DNA from 2 places in the Brevibacillus sp. YAE8 genome. Region 1 is predicted to be linked to the other one. Evidence: riboswitches for the same ligand, from Rfam matches in the RefSeq annotation. Region 1 holds a riboswitch; the other holds the start of a gene.
The links. Region 1 has a riboswitch for lysine ahead of AC27IT_RS04055 (aspartate kinase). Riboswitches for the same ligand answer to the same signal wherever they lie in the genome.

Region 2: linked by a shared signal. The riboswitch ahead of AC27IT_RS09155 (amino acid permease) and the one ahead of AC27IT_RS04055 (aspartate kinase) in region 1 are both predicted to bind lysine.

The regions. Positions count from the first base shown of each region.
Region 1 is NZ_BAAIYG010000002.1:253,726-257,356, forward strand. Features, by position in the region: gene AC27IT_RS04050 (DUF2507 domain-containing protein) at 1-233, shown strand, start outside; gene AC27IT_RS04055 (aspartate kinase) at 361-1,602, opposite strand; lysine riboswitch at 1,847-2,033, opposite strand; gene uvrC (excinuclease ABC subunit UvrC) at 2,120-3,631, opposite strand, start outside.
Region 2 is NZ_BAAIYG010000004.1:268,060-271,690, reverse strand. Features, by position in the region: gene AC27IT_RS09155 (amino acid permease) at 1-1,368, opposite strand, end outside; lysine riboswitch at 1,482-1,668, opposite strand; gene AC27IT_RS09150 (DinB family protein) at 1,784-2,278, opposite strand; gene AC27IT_RS09145 (CGNR zinc finger domain-containing protein) at 2,446-3,003, shown strand; partial or broken gene AC27IT_RS09140 (inositol monophosphatase family protein) at 3,043-3,546, opposite strand.

The DNA of each region.
Region 1 (3,631 bases):
GCCTTGGGCTGGGACAGCTCGATCTCGTGGAAGAAACGGCAGACGCGATCGTCTACAAGCTCTCGCACACTATCTACAACTACCAAACGCCCGAGCGGCTCAGCCGCGCCTTGTCACTGGAAGCCGGAATCATCGCCGGCAGCATCGAGCAGTGGAAGGGCAAGGACACGTCCGCACAACTGGAGATCGAAAGCTCGTCCCGCATTCTTATCAAGGTGCGGACGCAAAAATAAACAAGCCGTTCGCCTTTGTGCGGGATACTGCCATACTTTTGTCATTGCAAAAGGCAGCGGGAACCCGCACTCGCGAATCATTCAAAAAGATGCCCCCTCTGCCAGCGGGCGAGGGAGCATTTGCTTCTTATAAGCCGTGCACGACTGCTGTTTCCGCCACATCAAGTCCGTATGCCGTATGCAGGCTGCGAACGGCAAGCTCGGTTTGGCCAGCAGGAATAACGCAGGACACTTTGATGTCCGACGTCGAAACCATTTTAATAGAAATTTCTTTTTCAGCCAAAACGCGGAACATCTCAGCGGCAACCCCCGGATTGTTCACCATGCCGGAGCCGACGATGGACACTTTGGTCAAGTTTTGCTCGAAGTCGACTTTTTCGAAGCCCAGCTCCGCTTTGTTGTTTTCCAGCGTATCCAGCGCCTTTTTCAAGTCATCTGCCGCGACCGTAAACGAAATGTTCGTGACAGCGGCATCGTAGGAGCTTTGAATGATGATGTCGACGTTCACCTGGTTGTCTGCGAGTGTATTGAACAGGCGGGAAAGAGTCCCCACCTTTGCAGGCATCCCGACAACCGTAACTTTGGCGATATCTTCGTCATGCGCGACTCCACTTACTACTCTTCCTGTTTCCATGTTGGCAACCTCCTCAACGTACGTACCCTCTTCGGCAGTAAAGCTGGAGCGGACCACCAGCCGTACCTTGTATTTTTTCGCAGCCTCCACCGAACGCGGATGCAGGACGCCTGCGCCGAGATTGGCAAGCTCCAGCATTTCATCATACGAGATCGTATTCAGCTTGCTTGCTGCCGGCACCATGCGTGGGTCGGCCGTGTAAACGCCAGAAACGTCTGTAAAAATCTCGCATTTGTCAGCATTCAGGCTGGCTGCCAGCGTAACCGCCGATGTATCCGATCCACCGCGGCCGAGCGTTGTAATTTCTCCTTCGTCGCTAAGACCTTGGAACCCTGCCACAATCACGACGCGGCCTCGACCGAGCTCCGCCTGAATGCGCTGTGGATCAATTTGCTTGATCCGCGCCCGGCCGTGGATCGCTTCTGTCGTCACTCCGGCCTGCCAGCCAGTCAAAGAAATGGCATCGTAGCCTTTGGAATGCAAGGCCATCGCGAGCAATGCGATCGATACTTGCTCCCCCGTGGTCAGCAGCATATCCATTTCACGCTCGGAAGGGTAGGCGCTGATCTGTTTGGCCATATCTACCAGGACGTCGGTAGATTTGCCCATCGCAGACACGACGACTACCAGGTCATGCCCTTCTTCTTTGTAGCTGATAATTCGGTCCGCAACTCGTAAAATTCGCTCAATAGTCCCTACAGAGGTGCCTCCGTATTTCTGCACGATCAACCCCATGCGGCTTCTCTCCCTTTTCTCATATCCAATGTTTGTAGAATGTATCGTTTTCTCTCGTTTTATTAGCTTGTTTTCGCTTGTTCGTTTATGGAAAATTTTACCTGTCACTTTATAAAAAAGGCACCGACAAGGAATAAGTACCTGCCGCTGCCTACTGTTTCGACATACCGGTTCCTCCCTCCCAATACACGCGGACAATGCAGCACATGACAGGACAACACCTATCACCGCTCACATTGACACACCGTGAGATAGCACTCCATCTGACGCCGGTTAAGAGCCAGATGACAGTCCTGCACTTGTTCAATGCAGACCCAGCATGGAGAACTACGGGTTTTCCTCCACACTTCGGCGAATTCCCCTTTCCCGCTCCCTTCACAGATACCCGATCTCAGGGTGGTACTCTTGGTTTTCGCGCCTCTACCTCACTTCATAAGGGAAGTGAGGCTAACTATTCTGTTTGAAACGCATTATATCACGGGAATCCGAACGGTTCAATTGCTTTTTGAAAAAAACGTTACGATTCCAGCTTGCGCAAATGGGCGATAATCTGCTTCGCCAGCTTGTCGCCGATCCCCAACTGCCGGAAATCCTCCACCGTCGCCTCGCGCATTTTTTTCAGCGAGCCAAAATGGGTAAACAACAGCTTGCGCCGCTTTTCGCCGATGCCCGGTATTTCGTCGAGCTGGGAGGAGAGCATCGTCTTCGTCCGGGATTGTCGGTGAAACGTAATCGCAAACCGGTGCACCTCGTCCTGAATGCGCTGCAGCAAGTAAAACTCGTAGCTGTCCCGCTTCAGATTCACCGGCTCCGGCGGATCGCCGTACATCAACTGCGCGGTTTTGTGCTTTTCGTCTTTGGCCAGGCCGCAGACCGGGATGTACAGCCCCAGCTCGTTTTCCAGCACGTCCATGGCGGCGCTGATCTGCCCTTTGCCCCCGTCGATGACGATCAGATCGGGCAGCGGCTGGTTTTCCTTCAGCAAGCGCGAATACCGTCTGCGGATTACCTCGCGCATGGAGCCGTAATCGTCCGGCCCTTCGACTGTCTTGATCTTGAACTTGCGGTATTCCTTTTTGTCCGGACGGCCGTCCGTAAAGACAATCATCGCCGACACAGGCTCGGTTCCTTGGATGTTGGAGTTGTCGAACGCCTCGATCCGGTGCGGGACGCCGATCCCCAGCACATGCCCCAGGTTGTGCACCGCCTGAACGGTCCGCGCGTCGTCCTTGGACATCAGGGCGAACTTTTCCTGCAGGGCGATCCGCGCGTTTTCACAAGCCATCTGTACCAGCTCGCGCTTTTTGCTGCGCTTGGGCGTCAACACCTTGACTCCCAGCCATTCACTCAACAGCTCCGGCTCGCTTTCCTCCGGCAGCAAAATTTCTTTGGGCAGCGCGTTTTGCTTGTCGTAGTAAAACTGGGTGACGTACGACATGAAGTCCTCGCTCTCGTTTCCGTAGTAAGGGAAGGAGGTCGTCTGCCGCTCGATCATCTTGCCCTGGCGCATGTAAAAAATTTGAATGCACATCCAGCCTTTTTCCACGGCAAAGCCGATAATGTCGCGGTCAACCGTATCGGTGAACGTAATTTTCTGCTTCTCCATCACCGCTTCGATGCTCTTGATCTGATCGCGGAACTCCTTGGCCCGCTCAAACTCCATCGCCTCTGCGGCCTGGAGCATTTTTTCCGTGAGCTGCTGCTTCATCTGCTCGTGTCCGCCGTCGAGGAAGCGGCTGATCTCATCTACCAGTCGCTGGTTTTCTTCAGCCGAAACCTCGTACACACAGGGGGCGAGACATTGGCCCAAATGGTAGTACAAACATACCTGCTTGGGCATGTTGCGGCATTTGCGCAAAGGATAGAGCCGGTCGAGCAGCTTTTTCACCTCGGACGCGTCGCCTGCATTCGGGTACGGCCCGAAGTATTTCGCCTTGTCTTTCAGCACCTTGCGGGTAATTTCCAGCCGCGGCTGCGCTTCGTTCGTAATTTTGATGTACGGGTAGGTTTTGTCGTCGCGAAGCATGAC
Region 2 (3,631 bases), on a different contig from region 1:
CCAGACGATCAAAAACAGCGGCAGTCCGATGTAGGAGACGAAAACGCCGTTCCAGTCGATTTCTCCGCCGATGAACGCGGAGTAGTTTTGGCCGATGATGACGATGCAGCAAATGATGAAGGCGAAGATCGGGCCAAACGGGAACAGCTTCGCCCGGTACGGCAAATCGCGCAGATCGCGGCCTTGCGCCAAGTAAGCTTTGCGGAAGCGATAGTGGCTGACGGCGATGCCGAGCCAGGCGATGAAGCCAGACATACCGGAGGCGTTCAGCAGCCACACGTACACTTCGCCATCGCCGAACAGCGAGGACAAAAACGCCAGCGCGCCGATGGCAGCCGTCATGATGAGGGCATTGACGGGGACGCCGTTGCGTGTCACTTTGGCAAACCATTTCGGAGCTTTGCCTTCCTTCGCCAGCACCCACAGCATACGGGTGGAAGCGTACATGCCGGAGTTCCCCGCCGACAGGACGGAAGTGAGAATGACTGCGTTCATTACGGAGGCGGCAAAGGCAAAGCCGGCTTTTTCAAACACGATCGTAAACGGACTGATGGCAATATCGGTAATGTCTCCGCTGATGAGATTCGGATTGTCGTACGGAACGAGCAGCCCGATAATCAGGATCGCGAAAATATAGAACAGCAAGATGCGCCAAAAAATCTGGCGAATCGCTTTCGGGATGTTGCGGGCAGGGTCTTCGCTCTCCCCGGCGGCCACACCGACCAGCTCAGTTCCCTGGAAGGAGAACCCGGCAATCATGAATACCCCAAGGAGGGCCATGAAGCCGCCGTTGAATGGCGCGTCGCCTTTGGTGAAGTTTTGGAAGCCGACTGCTTCGCCGCCCATGATGCCAAAAATCATCAAAACACCGATTATGATAAAGACAATGACGGTCACGACTTTAATCAGGGCAAACCAGTATTCGGATTCGCCGTAGCCTTTGACAGACAACAAGTTCAGAGCAAACATCAGGACGAGGAACAGGGCACTCCACAAGATGGCGGGAGTATCCGGGAACCAGTATTTCATAATCAGCGCCGCAGCGGATAGCTCGACGGCAATCGTAATCGCCCAGTTGTACCAGTAATTCCAGCCCAGCGCGAAGCCGAGGGACGGATCGACGAATTTGGTGGCGTACGTAGAAAACGAGCCGGATACAGGCATGAAGGCAGCCATTTCCCCCAGGCTGGTCATCAAAAAGTAAACCATGATGCTGATGGCGATGTAGGCGACCAAGGCTCCGCCCGGTCCAGCCTCGTGAATCGAGCCTCCGCTCGCCAGGAACAGGCCCGTCCCGATGGAGCCGCCGATGGCGATCATCGTCAGATGGCGGGCTTTCAAACCACGTTGCAGTTGATTCTGTGACATATGCTGCTTGCACGACCTTTCTAAAAATTTGAGAAGGTCGGTCGGAAAAGAAAAAACCGCCAATAGCCAAAAAACGGCACAGGGCGGTATGATCCAATCCCCACCAAGCCTTCACTGAAGATAGCACACCACGTTTGCCCGGCAAGCAAACGTGACAGTTCTGTCCCTTTCGGGTACAGCCCCAGCCCATGCGCACAGAGATACGCCATGAGCTTCGGCGGCTTTTCCCTTTCCTGGAGTCATTGATTTCTTCTGAATCTCGTACAGGATGACATAAAAGCCGCGACCTCTACCCTCACCGTGAATGATGAGGATAACATGTATGAAATTGATTTATTTATCAACTATATAAGATTGACGGTTATTTATCAACGAAAAAAGTTGCGCTGCAAAATATTGGCATGGAGAGGTTTTGCTACAAAAAGGATCGGCGTGCAGGCCAGGAGCCTTGCAACTTGCGGATCTGCACGATTTGCCCTGTGTGAAAAGCGTCGTGCAAAATAATGCTCATCACGCTTTGCCCGGCAGGGATGCTCGGAAGCGGCTGGTCGAACGCTTCGTCTGACAGAGCGACGAGCTTTTCATGAATTTGGCGATGGACGGTTTCCATCCGCTGTACGGTGGCCTGCCAGGCTGCTTCGTCGTCGGGCGCTCCCGAAGGCTGGAACGTGTCGTCGTTCGTCTCGGCGGTATTGATAAATTCCGTGCCGGACAGACGGTGCAGCAACCGTTCCTTGAAGTAAAGCAGGTGGCTGACATTTTCCCAAATCGTGTTCGCCGCCGCGCCTTCCGGCCGCCAGCTTGCTTGCGCAGCCGTTACGCCGGCCAGGGCGTGCTTGAGCGGCGGAAACCAGTCTTCTTTGTCATACGTGCATTCCCATTCGTGAACAAGCAGTTCCATCCGATTCATGTGGTTCCTCCTCGTCTGTCAAACAGATTGGTGAAACGTTATAATGGCAATAAGAAGCAGCTTGTAACCACCTAAATATTTTATGTTGGTTACAGATAGAGAATACCATACACAGGCTGAGCATACAAGAAGCAAAAGAAACGAAAAGCAGATGGGGGAAGAGTGGAGTGAACTGGCTGTGCATTGATTTTTTAAACAGTGATTGGCGCGATTGGCGCGGGTCTGGCCGCAGGGAAAATCGGCTGGCGAAGCAGGAATGGCTGGAGCAGCTTTTGCGGGAATACGCTTTGCACGCCCCATTGCCTATTGATGAGGCGAGTGCAGTGGCGCTGTTGCGTTTGCGCGAATATATGCGCAGTCTGCTGGAGCGGGTCGTGCGCGGGGAAGCGTTGCGGCAGGAGGAACTGGAGGAGCTGAATCAGACGCTCGCGAAGGCGCCTTTTCACGTTCGCGTCATCTCTGCGGGCAAGGAGAGCGGGTATGAGCAGGAGCTGGTCAGCGCCTCCAGCGGCTGGGAGCTGGTGATGGCCCGCATCGCGGCTTCCTTTGCCACGCTGCTGCTTCCTGAGCACGTGCAGCGCATCAAGATTTGCGACAACGAGGACTGCCGATGGGTGTTTTACGATGAAAGCCGCAATCGGGTACGCCGCTGGTGCGATGACAAAATGTGCGGCAATCTCATGAAGGTGCGCCGTTTTCGGGAGCGGCAAAAGGAGAAAAAGTAAGGAATCGGCCGTAAGCTTGCCGACGGAGAGATTCATCGGTTCCGAGGACGCAAACAGCGTGCCCAGGACGGATTCGGACAGCGCTGTTTTGGCCGAGACACTAATTTTGCTGCCATTCAAAAAAGCGCCCTGTCTTGCAATGGCAGTAAACATCTCATCCCGGCAAGGGTCGTACACAAAGGAAACGGCCGTCTGACCGTCGCGGACGAGGCAGAGAGAGACGGCCCACATCGGCATGCCTTGCAAAAAGTGGACGGCTCCGTCGATGGCATTGCAAATCCAGTACGGGGTCGAGTATTCCGGCTGTTTTTGCAGGGAGGCATCAAATTCTGCATCGGACCAGCGATACGCGGGAAAGCGCTCCGCCAAGCCGTGCCGGAGCAGCTCTTCTGCTTGCGATTTAAGGCGCGAAAACGTTCGTTCATCGCTTGCTTGCTCGTGCAGGCTGGCTCCTGCGCAAATTCGGCAAACAGTCTCTGGCCGACTTTTCGCAGCAAAGCTTCGCAGTACAACACATCGTCTTGCTTCATAACGGTTCCCCAACCTTTCTTGTTTGGATCGTGTCCTTCGGCGCAGCGACAGCGCACGTTCCGCGTTCAAGAGCGGTCTGGCCCATTGGTTTGAAAGC